Regions from separate parts of the Clostridium kluyveri DSM 555 genome, predicted to be linked through region 1. Evidence: riboswitches for the same ligand, from Rfam matches in the RefSeq annotation. Region 1 holds a riboswitch; each other region holds the start of a gene.
The links. Region 1 has a riboswitch for S-adenosylmethionine ahead of metK (methionine adenosyltransferase). Riboswitches for the same ligand answer to the same signal wherever they lie in the genome.
Positions count from the first base shown of each region.

Region 1 (4,242 bases):
ACTTTCGTCATGCCCTAGTGAAACAGCCTGGGTAATCAATTTCAGTGAATTAATAAATTTATTGTGGGTATCTACATCTGCTTTAAGCGCAAAAGCAATTATTCCAGAATACATATTCATCTGTTTCTTGGCAATATTATGCTGTGGATGGCTTTCCAGTCCTGGGTATGCTACAAACTTTACAACTGGATTGGACTCAAGAAATTCGGCAACCTCTAGCGCAGTATCACTATGCTGTTTCATACGCAGCGGAAGAGTTACAACTCCACGCATAATTAGCCATGCATTAAAAGGACTTATTGTCCCTCCAAGATTAACCATGGCCTCACGTTTTATCTTATCTATAAGTTCTTTTTTACCGATTACTGCCCCTCCCATGGCATCTCCATGTCCATTTATATATTTTGTCAAACTATGTATGACAAGATCAGCTCCAAGCTGTAGAGGTCTTTGTAGAAATGGAGATGCAAAAGTGCTGTCAACACTCAATAGCGCTCCAATAGATTTTACAATTTTAGATATTTCTTCAATATCACTTATTTTAGTAGTAGGATTTCCTGGAGTTTCAATATGAATGAGTTTCGTATTTGGCCTTATTGCTTTTTTTATCTCTTCCAAATTAGAAGTATCCACAAAACTTGTTTGTATGCCATATTTATCCGGAAGATATTCATTTAGCAATCTATATACTGCTATATATGAAACATTTGAACAAATCACATGAGATTCTTTATTTAAAAAAGAAAAAAATACTCCAGCCAGTGCAGATACACCGCTTGCAAGCACCACACAGTCCTCTCCCCCTTCAAGGGAAGCTAACTTCTCCTGAAGATAAACTTGATTGGCAGAAGTGTTTCTTGTATATAGTAATTGATCCGCATCACTCCAATTTATAGAAGATGCATCTTCAGGCAGTCTATAGCAATTTGCCATAGTTATAGGACGTCTTATAGCTCCTGTTTCCTTGTCAATTCCATTCCCTACATGAATACATTTTGTTATAAAATCAATATTGTTGTCATCAATCATTTTATACTTTTCCCTCCAATATTTTATGGATGCATAATGCTGCCCGATATCCTCAGCATTATGCAATATTAATAATTATTCCTTTAAAGTACCAATGAATTAAAAACTGCTTACTAATTCTTGGTAATTCTTCTTATAAATATTTTTTATTTCATCAACTTTGTCAAATCTTTCCCATGGAGCATCTATATCAGTTCTTCCAAAATGTCCATATGCAGCAGTATTTTTATATATAGGTCTCCTTAAATTAAGTTCTTTTATAATAGCAGCGGGCCTTAAATCAAATACTTCATTTATAATTTCCACTATTTGATCATCGCTTATTGTTTTACCTGTACCAAAAGTATCTACACTTACAGATACAGGTGAGGCAACACCTATGGCATAAGCTATTTCTATTTCAATTTTATCTGCTATACCTGCTGCCACTAAATTCTTAGCTACCCATCTAGCAGCATATGCTCCTGACCTATCTACCTTTGTAGGATCCTTTCCTGAAAATGCTCCACCGCCATGTCTGCCATATCCTCCATAACTATCAACTATTATTTTTCTTCCTGTAAGTCCGGAATCTGCTTCCGGTCCCCCTTTTACAAATCGTCCCGTAGGATTAATCAAATATTTTGTATGGGAATCTAAAAGCCCACTTGGTATTGCTGCTTTTATAACTTTATCTATTATATCTTTTTCAATTTCATCATAACTTACATTATCTTCATGCTGGGAAGATACAAGTACAGTATCTATTCTAACAGGTTTTCCTTTTTCATACTCTACCGTAACCTGGGTCTTTCCATCAGGTCCTAAATACGGAATTATATTATTTTTTCTCACCTCTGAAAGCTTTTTTGCAAGCTTATGAGCTAATACTATAGGAAGAGGTAAATATTCAGGAGTTTCATTAGTTGCAAATCCAAACACTATTCCCTGATCTCCCGCTCCAATTGCCTCAATATTATCTTTTTCACCATTTCTAGATTCTAGAGAATCATTTACTCCAAGTGCAATATCTGAAGACTGTTCATCTATAGATGTTATTATGGCACAACTAGCTGCATCAAATCCAAATTTTGAATTACTATATCCAATATCACTTATGGTTTTTCTCACTATCTTGGGTATATCTATATAGGCTCTGGTTGATATCTCCCCCACTAAAATTACAATTCCAGTATTAACAACTGTTTCACAAGCAACTCTGCCATTCTCATCTTTTTCAATAATGGCATCTAATATGGCATCTGATATTTGATCGCAAATTTTATCTGGATGTCCTTCTGTAACGGATTCTGATGTAAATAATCTACTCATTTTTATTACCTCCAATTCATTACTCAATATAAAATAGCGAGTCAATTCTATATATTTTTCATTATCTTATGGGGTTTTAGGTTTACCGTTAAAATAAAAAACTTCCTTGAAGAAACTTCAGGAAGTTTTTATCCTAATCGTCTCTTATCTATCAGGCTTTTCATATTAATACCTGCTGGAATTAGCACCATGAAATAAAAATCTTCTGGTTGCCGGACATCATAGGGCCAGTCCCTCCGTCTCTCTTGATAAGAAATCTATATTTAATTAACTCATTTTTGATTTAAATACACTATAAAGCTTTTGAAATATTTTGTCAATATATTTTATTATAGATAATATATTTTGAATATTCCGATATATGAATATTCTTCCAAAAATATTCATAGAAATTAAATTTTATAGATTAATTATAATTTATAAATAAAATATAAAATTCTATATATATTTTTTTCAAAATATTCATATTAAATTGATATGTTTTAACTTACCATTTACTACTACTTAATCATGAATACACCTACTTAAATTTCACACTTTGATTATATTGTAAAAAATCTTATAACAAGGCTAATTCTACAAAAAGACTTTTCATTGGGGCATTATTAAAATATTACCTGTTATATGCATTAAAGGAAAAAATTATTGATTTTTATTCATATATATAGATGTATATAAAAAATATTACTTTAGTACCATAATATTCTGATAATTTTTAAAAATGTTTGTAATTCATTTATAAAATAGAATTAATTTATTCATATTTATTATTTATACTCTAAGATAAGTTTTTAATAAATATGTAAAAACTTAATATGAAATTTAATATGATTTCATAAAAATTTTAGGGGGTTTACTTTATGAATAAAAAAATCAAATTGTTAATTGCGTCACTAATTATTGCATCAGGCATACCAGCTGTTATTCCTACTATAGCAAAAGCAGCATCAAACACTTGCAGTAATCCAGTAGTACAACAAGTTTCATTGAAATGTAATTTAAGTAACTATTCTAATATTAAGAATTGTCTTAAAAATTGTACAGTTGTCACTTCAAAAAATGCTTGTAAAAATAATAATTCTACTACTAAACCGACAACAAACAACAATGAAACCAGTACTACTAAACCAACAGGGAATACCGGAAATACCGGAAACACCGGTAATACAGGAAATACTGGACAAACTTCCACTACCACTAAACCGACAGAAAATAGCGGACAAACTTCTACCATAGGTGCAGAAGCAAATGAAGTAATTAGATTAGTTAATGTAGAAAGAAGTAAAAATGGACTATCTCCGCTTAAGGCCAATGCTGAATTATCCAAAGTAGCCACAGCAAAAGCTCAAGATATGATTGACAATAGTTATTTCAGTCACACTTCTCCTACATACGGCTCACCTTTTGATATGATGAAGAAATTTGGTATAAGCTATACAGCAGCGGGAGAAAATATTGCTTACGGACAAAAAGATGCAGCAGAAGTAATGAATTCCTGGATGAATTCTTCAGGTCATAGAGCAAACATATTAAATTCTAATTTCACAGAAATTGGAGTCGGAGTTGCTAAAGATAAAAATGGAACTCCATATTGGGTTCAGATGTTCATAAACCCCGGAAAATAAATCCAACAACAAAGCCCAAATTATTTTTTAATATATATCACATAAGATCGCTAAATCACAATTTAGCGATCTTATTGTAATTTATAACAATTTTAACTATAGCTTATTAACAATTGTTGAAATGTAACCTGAATTTTTCCAAAAGCATATATTTAAAAGCTGCCATCATTTAAATATATGTTTTATGACGACAGCTAGTAAATTTAAAACTAAATATCAAGATTAAAATATGATTTGTATTGCTTCTTCCTGCTCCTGAGTGATAGTGCCATCAGAT
Region 1 is NC_009706.1:1,713,728-1,717,969, forward strand. It holds gene CKL_RS08020 (trans-sulfuration enzyme family protein) at 1-1,029, opposite strand, end outside; gene metK (methionine adenosyltransferase) at 1,129-2,340, opposite strand; SAM riboswitch class I at 2,482-2,595, opposite strand; gene CKL_RS08030 (CAP domain-containing protein) at 3,201-3,965, shown strand.

Region 2 (4,242 bases), 500 kb from region 1:
CTCAACGTCCCAGAATGTGTCTGGCTCTTATGAAAAAAATATGAGTGAGAATTCAATATCACAAAGTTCTTCTGGTTCTACCACCGTAGAGAATAATTTTGTTACTTCAGCATCCAATGTGGATGAGGCTAATGATGTATCAGTAAATAAAACCTGGAGAATACAATTCAATCAGCCTATAGTTTTATCCTCCGCTGAGGAAAACATAAAGATTGTAGACAAAAAAACTAATAAAGAAGTTCCAATAAACATATCATTAAGCGAGAATAATTTTTATGTGGATATATCGAGCAGTACTTCCTATGATCCAGACAGCGAATATTCGTTAAGTGTAGGTACTGGATTGATGTCTGCGTATAATAGAACTTTAAAAGCTTCCTTTAATATGACTTTTAAAACCGGTTCAATAATAACCTCAATAAATGACATAAGTGTATCTATAAATCAAAGGGATAGCTATCAATTGCCGGATGTGGTTACTGCCAACATGTCTAATGGAGAAAAAAAGTCCGTAAGTGTTACTTGGGACAAGCATCTTGGAAATTTAAATATACCAGGAAATTATGTTTATCAAGGCCAGGTTGAAGGATATGATAAAAAGGTGAATTTAAATCTAATAATAAATGCTTCTGCGGAAACTGCTCCATCAAGTGTCACTTCTACATCTGCATGGATATGGCAGCTTCAAAATGAAGTGGATGCATATGGAGGTATAGATAATTTAATATCCAAATTAAAATCATTGGGAATAGCTAATGTTTGTATTAAGTATAATGAAGGGGAAAGGGCTTCTGGCGGAGGCATGAATTTTAGAGAGGATTTTTTAAAGTATGTCAATAATTTTAAAGAAGCAGGATTTAAAGTAGGTACCTGGGGATATAACCATTTTGATGACGTTGAAGGAGAAGCTAATATAATAGTAGATGCCCTTAATAATAGCGATTATTATGTTTTTGATCCTGAAGATGCGGTGTCAGGTAAGACAGAACAAGCAGAAGAAATATGCCAGATTGTAAGGAGTAAATGTCCTAATGCTATTATTGGCTATACTACTTTTCCAATAGCAAGTTATCACCAGGATATACCTTATTCAGTTTTCAATAAATATTGCGATTTTGCTGCTCCGCAGTGTTACTGGGGAGAAATGAAATGGTCGGTCACTGCATGTATGGATAAAATGATTCAGGATTACCAATACTATGGTCTAGACAAGCCTATATATCCTTTAATACAAACCTATAATGTGGACTACAATGACTATGAAACTTATGCTGGGTATAAATTCAATTCTACTGGATTATGGTCCTTTGATGAGTTAGGCAGTACATGCCAGGATTTTTTAATCAGTGAAGGGGATAAGTTGAATAGTTAAACATGTGAGACAGGAATTACTATCCTGTCTCTTTATCCGAACGCTAGAATTGCTAATACTCCCATCTTCTTCAAAGTGGGAGATAAACACTGCTACGCGCCTGGATAAGTTCTTCTAAGGTTTAGATGGAGATAAGCAGTTCTCTACAGCAAACTCCACCTAAACCTAAGAATCACTTGATATGTTCTAATTTACTATTGACAAAATGATTAAAAAAGTATATTATTAACTACAAATTTAAAAGTTAATGATTAAAGTTCAAAAGAAAATTTCTTATCAAGAGTAGTGGAGGGACTGGTCCTATGATACTCGGCAACCTGAATATTTTTATATATTCAATGGTGCTAATTCCAGCAGGTTAAACCTGAAAGATGAGAGAAACAGTTAATATAACTTTCTATAGTTTCTCTGTAGAAAGTTTTTTTATTTGATTGGCTAGACAAACTGGAGGTCAAATTTTATTTATCATAGAGTTTTTTAAGTGTAATCTCTATGATATTTAGAATTTGGCCTCTTCTTTATTATATATAGTACTTTATGAAAGTATATCTAAATTTAGAAAAGAGGAGATTTTCATGAGTGAAAAATTTAAAATAGGAACAAGAGCAGTACAAGGAGGATATTCGCCTAAGTCAGGTGATCCAAGGGTAGCTTCAATAGTTCAAAGTACATCATATAAATATGACACTTTTGATGAAGTGGCAAATGTAGCGGCAGTGAGTGCAGATGTAACAGCATTAAATAAACAGGGAGGATATCTGTACACAAGAGTAGGAAATCCAACGGTGACAGCACTTGAAAAAAAATATGTAGAATTACAAGGCGGTGTTGAAGCAATTGCCACTGCATCGGGACAATCAGCAGTGGTCTATTCCATAATAAATATTGCAAATTCAGGAGATCAAATTATTGCAAATTCAAACCTATATGGAGGCACATACAACCTTTTTAACACAATTATACCTAAATTAGGAATTAATGTATCCTTTGTAGACCCCACAGCTTCTGAAGAAGAGATTTTAGAGGCAGCAACAGAAAATACTAAACTGATATTTGGGGAAACCATAGGAAATCCAGGACTTAATGTATTGGATTTTGATAAATTTTCTTCTGTGGCAAAAAAATTAGATATACCGTTTATCGTTGATAACACTATAGCAACACCTTATCTTATAAATCCCTTTGAGTATGGAGCAAATATAGTGGTTCATTCTACTACTAAATACTCAGATGGTCATGCAGTGTCCCTTGGAGGGATAATTATTGATGGAGGAAACTTTAATTGGGCAAATGGAAAATTTCCGGATTATACTACTCCTACTGGTCCCTACAACGTGATATTTGTCAATGAATTCGGAAAACGTGCTTTCTCAGGAAAATTAAGAACCAATTTAGTTGAAGAATTTGGTGCCGCGCCAGCTCCATTTAATGCATTTTTAACAAATATGGGATTGGAAACATTACATTTAAGAATGGAAAGACATTCATATAATGCTTTAAATCTAGCTAAATACCTTTCGAATCATCCTAAAATTCAGTGGGTTAGATATCCCTATCTGGAATGGGATCCAGAATATGAAAGAGCAGAAAAATATCTAAATGGGGGAGCAAGTGGAATTTTAACTTTTGGGGTAAAGGGAGGAATTGAAGCGGCAAAGACTTTAGGAGAAAATTTAAAATTAGCTTCCATAGTTGTTAATTTAGGTGATGTAAGAACCTATGTAATCCATCCTGCAAGTACAACCCATTTGGCATTATCGGAAGAACAACAAAGAGAAGCAGGAGTAACACCTGAATTAATCAGGGTATCTGTGGGAATCGAAGATATTGAAGATATAATAGCAGATTTTCAGCAGGCTTTAGATAGAGTCTAAAATAGGTAATTTTAAAAATATAGAGGTGTAATATATGGGTATAAATAATATAGAAGTAACTCCAACTGTGAAATCAAATACTGTATATATATCTGAAACATTTTTTTATAAGAATGCCCAGGGAGTGGATATTTTTACTGAAAAGTGGTATCCGGCTAAAGGTAAGGATATATATGGTGTTATACAAGTAGCCCATGGTATGGGAGAAACTACTGATTATTATAGAGAATTTAGCCAGGAGATGGTTAAAGCTGGATTTATTGTATATATTAATGAGGGACGTGGACATGGTAGAACAGCAGGAGACATAAACGAAGCATCCTATGCAGAAAGTGCAGGATATATGGGAGATGATGGGATAAATTGGATGGTTGAAGATATAAAATTATTGACAAATATTGTGAAAAGGCAAAACCCGGCATTGCCAAATTTTCTTTTGGGTCATAGCTTGGGTTCAGTTCTAGCTCAGATATATGCCTATAAATATGGCAGTGAAGTAAATGGAATTATATATTCCGGGACTACAGGGCCAATTCACATAAAAAAAATAGCAGAGTTAATTGAAACAGCAAGTAAAGAGGCCAGAAAGATTGGAAGAAAGGCTGTGAGTATTGAGGCTTCAAATATATTTTTTGAACATTTTAATGATGAATTTCAACCGTCTAAAACAGATTATGATTGGCTGACGAGTGATTCTAAAATGCTTGAAGATACATTAAATTCTCCTTATGCCGCAGTAGAATATAAGGTCGGCTATTTTGAGGATTTATTTAATTCCTTAAAGGATATACACAAGCCTTCTACTATCGAAAAAATACCTAAGAATTTACCTATATTTTCAATATCGGGGAGTAAAGATCCCTTTGGGGATAATGGAAAAGGTATAAAAGAACTGTTTAAAATATATAGGCAATATGGTATTAAAGATGCAACTTATAAAATATATGAAAATGGACGGCATGAAATGCTTAGAGAGGTAAATAGAGATGAAGTAAT
Region 2 is NC_009706.1:2,217,743-2,221,984, reverse strand. It holds gene CKL_RS10685 (Ig-like domain-containing protein) at 1-1,372, shown strand, start outside; SAM riboswitch class I at 1,643-1,750, shown strand; gene CKL_RS10680 (O-acetylhomoserine aminocarboxypropyltransferase/cysteine synthase family protein) at 1,948-3,246, shown strand; gene CKL_RS10675 (alpha/beta fold hydrolase) at 3,281-4,242, shown strand, end outside.
Region 2: it holds a riboswitch for S-adenosylmethionine, as region 1 does, so the genes downstream of both, CKL_RS10680 (O-acetylhomoserine aminocarboxypropyltransferase/cysteine synthase family protein) here and metK (methionine adenosyltransferase) in region 1, are expected to answer to the same signal.

Region 3 (4,242 bases), 730 kb from region 1:
ACTTGGCTGAATATTGTCTAACTCCCTGTGATGAGGATTTTCCTAGAAAAGCAAAGGAAAATCAAGGAGGATTTATAGTAGGAGGGAGTAATTATGGTCAGGGTTCAAGTAGGGAACATGCAGCTTTAGCACCACTTTATTTGGGGGTGAAAGCAGTATTTGCTAAATCTTTTGCAAGAATCCACAAAGCCAATCTTATAAATAATGGGATAATTACTTTGGTATTTGAAAATTTAGAGGACTATGACAAAATAAATGTTATGGATGAATTAGAAATTAAGGATGCATTGACACAAATTGATAATAATATTGTTATAGTGTCTAACAAAACTAAAGATGAAGAATATAGGATGATATTTGATGCCACAGATAGGCAGAGAAATATGATAAGGTACGGAGGATTATTGAATTTAGTAAAGAGAATCAATAACTAAAATTTTAACAGCTTGAAATAAATTTGATGAAACATCAAGTCGTTTTTATTCCAGGAAATGTAGAAGTTCAAAAAATAGTTAATATAGAGTCCCTGGATTTTTCCGAAAGCATCCAGGGACTATTTAAATAAATTTAGGAGGTGATGTAATATATAATTACTATTTTTGTTACAAGAATTAGTAATAATTGTGGTGCTTATTTAAAATATAGTTTTTTAAATAAGTGGATATTAATTATTTAATTTGTAGGAGGAGTTTTAAATAATTAATCACAGTGCATGTTATTAAACTTGGGCAAGAGCTTGTTCCAAATCATCTATAAGGTCTTCAACACCTTCAACTCCAATGGAAAGTCTTACAAGATCCGGAGTAACTCCTGCTGATCTTTGCTGCTCTTCATTAAGTTCTGAGTGGGTAGTGCTTGATGGATGAATTACAAGGGATTTAGCATCTGCTACATTTGCAAGTAGTGAAAATAAATTAAGGCTATTTATAAATTTCTTTCCTGCTTCAAGACCACCTTTTATTCCAAAGGTAAATATAGAACCTGCTCCTTTTGGAAAATATTTTTTTGATAATTCTCTATATGGACTACTTTCTAGCTCAGGATAATTTATCCAAGAAACTTTTGGATGATTATTTAAAAATTCTACTATTTTTCGTGTGTTTGATACATGTCTTTCAACTCTTAAGGATAAAGATTCTAGGCCTAATAGAAAATAGAAGGCATTCTGAGGACTAATTGTAGCACCTGTATTTCTCAAAAGTTGAACTCTTGCTTTTGTTGCAAAAGCTACAGCACCTAAGTCAGAATATATAAGTCCACCATAACTTTCATCAGGTGTGGTGAAATCAGGAAATTTGCCACTTGCTGCCCAGTCAAATTTACCACCATCAACTATAACTCCACCAACTGCAGCTCCATGTCCTCCAATAAATTTGGTCGCAGAATGAATAACTACATCTGCACCGTATTCTATTGGTCTTACGAGGTATGGTGTTCCAAATGTATTATCTAAAATAAGAGGTATCTTATTCTCATGAGCAATATTTGCTACAGCCTCTATATCTAAAATATTAATTCTTGGATTGCCTATTGTCTCTCCATAAACTGCTTTAGTTTTAGGAGTAATAGCTTTTCTAATATTTTCAGGGTCATCTGGATCTACAAATATTACATTAATTCCAAGTTTCTTTAAGGTCACCTTAAATAATTCATAAGTTCCGCCGTACAGTGTGCTGACTGATACTATTTCATCTCCAGAATTGGCTACATTAAGTATGGAGTATAAAATTGCCGCCATTCCAGATGATGTAGCAAGGGCCGCAGAGCCTCCTTCAAGGGCTGCTATTCTCTGTTCAAATACATCTTCAGTAGGGTTCATTATTCTAGCATATACGTTTCCTGGTTTCTTCAATTGGAAAAAGTCTGCAGCTTCATCTGCATCTTTAAAAACAAAGGATGTAGTCTGATAGATCGGAACTGCTCTGGCACCAGTAGTTGGATCTGGCACCTGACCTGCATGTACCTGTAATGTTTCAAATGATAATTTTTTTTCACTCATTATATATTCCTCCTTCATATTTTTGCATCAGATATTCTTTATTTATTATTTTTGAAGTTTTTAATATCTTGCACGAAACTTCTTGTTTACAATCTAAAGAAAAGTAAAAATAAAAATCTTCTTGTAAGATAAGTTACAAGAAGATTTTCTTCATGCTTCTCATCTTCCAGGTTTCACACCTGCTGGAATTAGCACCGTTGAACAATAAAAAATCATTCAGGTTGCCGGGCATCATAGGGCCAGTCCCTCTGCCTCTCTGGATAAGAAGTTCCGTATTCGATTGAAAAAATGATAACAGATATATATAATACTTGTCAATAGAAAAATCAAAAAAAATAATTATTTTTTATTTTTGGGGAGTGGAACATTGTAAAAATGTTGACAAGCAATATTAAAATATTTATTATGAAAAAAGAATGAAGACATAATTTAGAGTTATATGGATAAATAATTAATGTTTTATTGCATAAATATAAGGTTATAGTTTAATCAGGTATAGAGTACTTGGGAAAAGAGGAGACATAATGAATTTTAAAAATTTAGTAGATAAATTCAATAATAGATTTATTTTTTTTGATGGAGCTATGGGAACAATGCTTCAAAAAGCAGGACTTAAATTAGGAGAATTACCAGAGGTACTTAATATTACAAATCCTGAAATAATAAGTGGGATACATAGAAAGTACTTAGATGCAGGAGCAGATATCATAACAACTAACACTTTTGGAGCTAATGAATTAAAATATGATTCTTCTGATTACACCATAGAAGATGTGATTTCAGCTGGAGTAAAACTTGCAAAACAAGAAGCAGGAGATAAATTGGTGGCTCTTGATATAGGGCCTATTGGAAAGATTATGGAACCTACAGGAAATTTAAGCTTTGAAAGTGCATATAAATTATTTAAGAATCAAATCGTTATAGGTGAAAAGTCTGGTGCGGATGTGGTTCTAATAGAAACTATGACTGACTTGTATGAGGCAAAAGCAGCTGTCCTTGCAGCAAAGGAAAATAGTAATATCCCTATATTTTGTACAATGACATTTCAGGAAGATGGAAGAACTCTTATGGGTACAGATGCTAAAACTATGGTATTTGTACTTGAAGCTTTAGGGGTTGATGTTCTTGGGGTTAACTGTTCTTTAGGGCCTAAAGAGCTTCAAGGGATTGTGGAAGAAATTTTGAAATATTCTTCTATACCGGTTATGGTGCAGCCTAACGCAGGACTTCCAAGGTATGATGGGGAAAATACAATTTATGATATATCCCCTGAAGATTTTGCAGAGAATGTATTAACCATGGCTCAAAAAGGGATCAGAGTCTTAGGAGGATGCTGTGGTACTACTCCAGAATTTATAAGAATGTGTAGAAAGGATTTAGAAGGGTTAACACCTTTGAATATAGAAGAAAAGCATTATACAGCAGTGTGTTCTGCCACAGATACGGTTATAGTAGGTGAAAAAATAAAGATTATTGGAGAAAGAATTAATCCTACAGGAAGAAGTATTTATAAAAAGGAATTAAAAGAAGGAAGTATCAATTATATACAAAAAGAGGCTATTATGCAAAAGGAAGAAGGAGCAAATATACTTGGAGTAAATGTGGGACTTCCAGAAATTAATGAAGTTGAAATTATGAAAAAGGCAATTAGGGCGGTACAGAAAGTAGTTCAATTGCCTCTTAGTATAGATAGTCCTGATCCACAAGTTTTAGAAACTGGAATAAGAATGTATAATGGAAAACCTGTGATAAACTCTGTAAATGGAAGTAAAAAATCTATGGAAGAAGTATTTCCCATAGTAAAAAAATATGGAGGATGTGTTATAGCACTTACCATAGATGAAAAGGGAATACCTCATACAGCAGAAGGAAGAGTAAAAATTGCAGAAAAAATAATTAAAACTGCAAGTATTTATGGTATTAATAAAAAGAATATAATAATAGATTGTCTAACTTTAACTGTATCTGCCCAACAAAAAGAAGTATTAGAGACAATAAAAGCTATAAAAATGGTAACAGAAAAATTTGGAGTAAAAACTGTTTTGGGAGTAAGTAATATATCCTTTGGGCTTCCAAACAGAAGTATACTAAATAGAACTTTTCTTGCTATGGCACTGCAGGCAGGATTGAATTTACCAATAATGAATCCCGCAGATGAGTCTATGAAAGAGGTTATAGCTGCTTTTCAAGTGCTTACCAACATAGATAAAGAAGGAAAAGAATATGTAATTAAATATGGAAAT
Region 3 is NC_009706.1:980,232-984,473, forward strand. It holds gene CKL_RS04790 (aconitate hydratase) at 1-434, shown strand, start outside; gene CKL_RS04795 (O-acetylhomoserine aminocarboxypropyltransferase/cysteine synthase family protein) at 719-1,999, opposite strand; SAM riboswitch class I at 2,156-2,266, opposite strand; gene CKL_RS04800 (homocysteine S-methyltransferase family protein) at 2,524-4,242, shown strand, end outside.
Region 3: it holds a riboswitch for S-adenosylmethionine, as region 1 does, so the genes downstream of both, CKL_RS04795 (O-acetylhomoserine aminocarboxypropyltransferase/cysteine synthase family protein) here and metK (methionine adenosyltransferase) in region 1, are expected to answer to the same signal.

Region 4 (4,242 bases), 1.4 Mb from region 1:
GCATTTTCTTTATAGGTACGTCAGTCCATTTATCTGCAAAGAAGTCAACAGGGTTTTTTATAATACCATTTTTTATATCTAAAGGCCCCACAGATCCTACTCCAATTCCTAACAGTTTCATATGGCTTAAGTTTAGATTTGCATAAGCCCTGTTAATGATTTCCACTACTTTTTTTACAGTTTCACAAGGAGTATAGGAATCATCCATATTAAATAGTTCCTTATACAAAATTTCCATTTTTAAATTTGTAATAACTACCTGAGTATAGAGTATTGATATATCAATACCTATAATATAAAAATCATTTATATTTATATCATATAAAATTGGCCTTCTTCCGCCTGTAGATTCTCCTATACAACTCTCGACTATCATTTTACTTTTTTCTAAAGGTTCCATAACGTAATTTAATGTGGTCAATTTAATATCTGTCCTAGATGAAATTTTATTTTTAGATAAGCGTCCATTTTTCTGAAGTAAATTAAATATTTTTTTTTCTTCAAAGCTTAAACTTTTTAATGCATTGGAATTATCTTTCATGAGTACACCTCTTACACTTATAGAATTCAATAAATACTTCTTTCGTTTTTGGAAAAAGTATTTTGAAAAAATTTAATATAGTATCAAAAATATATTGTTTCTCTATTTTTTTTATAGATTTTTGACTTTTTATCCTATGTATTTATATGTGTTATCTGCACTGTAATAATTTTTAATAAATACTTTCTTCATTTTTGAAAAAAGTATTTTAAAAAATAATCACAATGTATTAATTAAAAAAAGCTAAATTTTAATCTTACAAATGTAAGATTAAAATTTAGCTTCCAGTTTTTCTGGTCAACTAAAACATGGTACATGCTTATTGATATATAATTCTATTAATTTTTATTTGGGATTTTCATATAAGATAAATCCCAATGAATTTAATATGTTTTAGTAATATTACGTAGTATTATAAATATATTTTTAAGTAATGTCAATACTTTTTTTATGTCTATTTTCCAATAAGTTTATTTTAGAGGCTAAGCTTATGCTTTTGTTATTTAATAATTGACACATTATAGTACAATTAGTATAATGTATTACGACGTGTAAAATATAAATAAAATGAAATTTAAAAAAATCAATAAACTAGGTTCTTATCAAGAGAGGCGGAGGGACTGGCCCTATGAAACCCAACAACCGGCATTTATTTCAATATGTATCGGTGTTAATTCCTGCAGAGTTAATTTATACTCTGAAAGATGAGAAAAGTGGCTGTTTTATAAAAGTTTGGGATATTAAAAGCTATTTTTCTTAAATAAGAAAAATAGCTTTTTTAATTATTTAAACCAATTGAAGGGAGGGCGTTTTATGAAATGATAAAAGTTAAAAATCTATACAAGAAGTTTAATGAGCTTACAGTTTTAAAGGGTATTAACCTAGAGATAAAAAAGGGGGAGGTTATTGCAATAATAGGCCCCTCTGGTACAGGTAAATCGACTTTGTTAAGATGCATAAATTATTTGGAAATTCCAGACAAGGGTACCATAGAAATAGGAAAATTAAAAATAGACTTTGAAAAAATAACTAAAAAGCAAATACATGAATTGAGGAAGCATACATCTATGGTATTTCAAAGTTATAATCTTTTTAACAATAAAACTGCATTAGAAAATATTATGGAACATTTAACTATATAAGATAGGGCAAAATGCTTATATTTAAGCATTTTGCCATCAATATAGTATTAAGAAATTTTGAACTTTGATATGATTTGGTTAAGCTTTACTGTACTATTTTTTAGGTATTGAACTTCTCCATGAACTTCATTTGATTTTTGTAATAATGTGGTTAGCTTTTGTACTATATCTTCAGTATTTTTTGAACCTTCAGCAGCAGCTGAGGATACTTTATCAATTTCTTCAAGCATGCTTTGTATGGATATAAATATATTTTTAGTATTTGAACTGAAATCAGCTATCATATTATGGATAGACTGAGCATCTTCATTGTATTGATTCATCATTTGAAGCATCAATTTATAATCTTTATCAATATCATTTTCCATAAACTTTAACATATCATTTGAATGGTGGGATAAGTCTTTTACTGAGCTAATTACATTTTTAGTTATATTTTGCATTTCATTAATAGTATTTTTTGAGTCATTCGCTAATTCACCTATTTCACTGGCAACTACGCCAAAACCTTTGCCTTCTTCTCCTGCCCTGACTGCTTCTATATTGGCATTTAAGGCCAGCAAATTTGTTTTTGATGTAATTTCTAATATAGCTTCAGATAGATTTTCGATTTCATTTACTTCTTCTGCGTTTGTCAGAGATTTTGAAAGATTTTCTTTTGTAGTTGACAATGTGTCAAATATTTTATTATGTGACTTTATAAAGTTGTCCAGAGCGTTTTTGGCAGTTGTACTAATTTCACTGACGGATACTGACATTGACTGAGAATTATCAGAAATATCTTTAATTGAATTTTCTATATTGGATGATGAGGCATTCATCTCATCTGTGGATGCTGCCGTATTTCTCATACCCTGTGATAATTCCTCTGTTAAAGTAGATAGATTTTCTATCATTGCATTGAGCTCTAAAACTATATCGGTAAATATTTTAACTGATTTGTCCATATTTTTAGCTTCTTCAATTAAATTCTGTATAATTTCAGAAACGTTTATCCTGATTTTATTAAAACCTACAGCTAAATTACCAATTTCATCTTTCCTCTTTATGTAATCATCTTTAATTGAAAATACAAAGTTCCCATTTGCCATCTGCTTACATATTTTCGTGAGGTAATTAATAGGATCGGATATATTTTTTGCGATTAAATATCCTATTATTATACTTAAAATTAAAAAAACAATGGATATAGCGATACATTTCATTCTTAAAGAAGTCAGACCTGATAATACTTCGCTTTTATTAACTTCAATAGCCATTGACCATCCTAACTTTCCAATTGGTCCATATATTATAAATCTTTTTACACCGTTAAATGTGTGGTTTCCAAAACCGCTCTTTCCATTTGTCATTTGTTTTACTAAATCAGGTATGTTAATAAAATCTGAATCCTTATCAATAATTTTTGCTGTTGCAGAAGTAACGGTATCCACATTTTTCTTGTTGGTATTAGTTTCGGTAGGTTCTTTAATATTTATACTTTTTTTGGCTATTTCAATATTTGAGTGACCAATAGTTTCTCCCTGTTTGTTAAGTACAATAATATTTCCAGATTTTCCGTATTTTATATTTTTAACAAAACTGCTTAATTCATATCCATCTCTTATGGAAATCAATACGCCAGTAATATTATTGTTTGTTTTTATGGGAACAGCATATACCATTACAGGGGAATCTTCTTTACCCATTTTAATAGGATCAGTAACAACTCTTTCACCATTGATTGCTTTTTTGAAGTAATCGGTATTTTTAACATCTTCAATTTCACCGTTATCGTATATGGCAGTTCCCTGACTGTTTATTACTGCCATTCTCAAACTGCCTAAGGATTTTGTCTTTTTTGATAGTATTTCCTTGATATTTTGTATATCAGTATTGTTATTAACTGTTGTAGGTAAATTTTCACTGGACCCTAATCCTTCTAGTATAGTAAATTGATTAATTACAAATTGATTGATATTTTCTGATCCCTGGGTAACAAAGTTTGGCATTGTTTGTCTTACATCTTGTACCAATATATTCTTAGCTGAATTATACAGTTGCAGGGCTAAACCTGTACAAACTATTATAGACAGCAAGCTAATTAATATAATAATTCTTATTTTTATACTTTTCATATCAATTCCTCCATAGATGCAGATTATGGTCTTTAGGCGTGATTATAGTTGAAATTTTAAGAAGACTAATACCTAATTAGCTATAATATACTAAAGATAATATTATTATACAATAATATTTGAAGAGATGTAATTGTTGCTTTTTGAATGAACGAATAAATCCTCCTTAGAAGGAGGATTTAAGAAGAACTTTTATTCTAATCACTTAAAATACAGCATACAATAACTGTTATGGGGATTGTAAAGATTAAACCTATGCTTCCGGCTAAAGTTTTAATAATTTCACAAGCTATCATATCCTGATTTACTATATCTAAAAAATTACTGTTATTGGCTAAATAACCTAGAACTAAACATATTGAACCACTAATATAAGCAAGAATTAAAGTTGTAGCCATAGTTCCCATAGTATCTCTGCCTACAACCATTCCCGCTTTCATAA
Region 4 is NC_009706.1:3,101,122-3,105,363, reverse strand. It holds gene CKL_RS14870 (ROK family transcriptional regulator) at 1-541, opposite strand, end outside; SAM riboswitch class I at 1,138-1,252, shown strand; partial or broken gene CKL_RS14865 (ATP-binding cassette domain-containing protein) at 1,360-1,680, shown strand; gene CKL_RS14860 (methyl-accepting chemotaxis protein) at 1,731-3,800, opposite strand; gene CKL_RS14855 (YibE/F family protein) at 3,998-4,242, opposite strand, start outside.
Region 4: it holds a riboswitch for S-adenosylmethionine, as region 1 does, so the genes downstream of both, CKL_RS14865 (ATP-binding cassette domain-containing protein) here and metK (methionine adenosyltransferase) in region 1, are expected to answer to the same signal.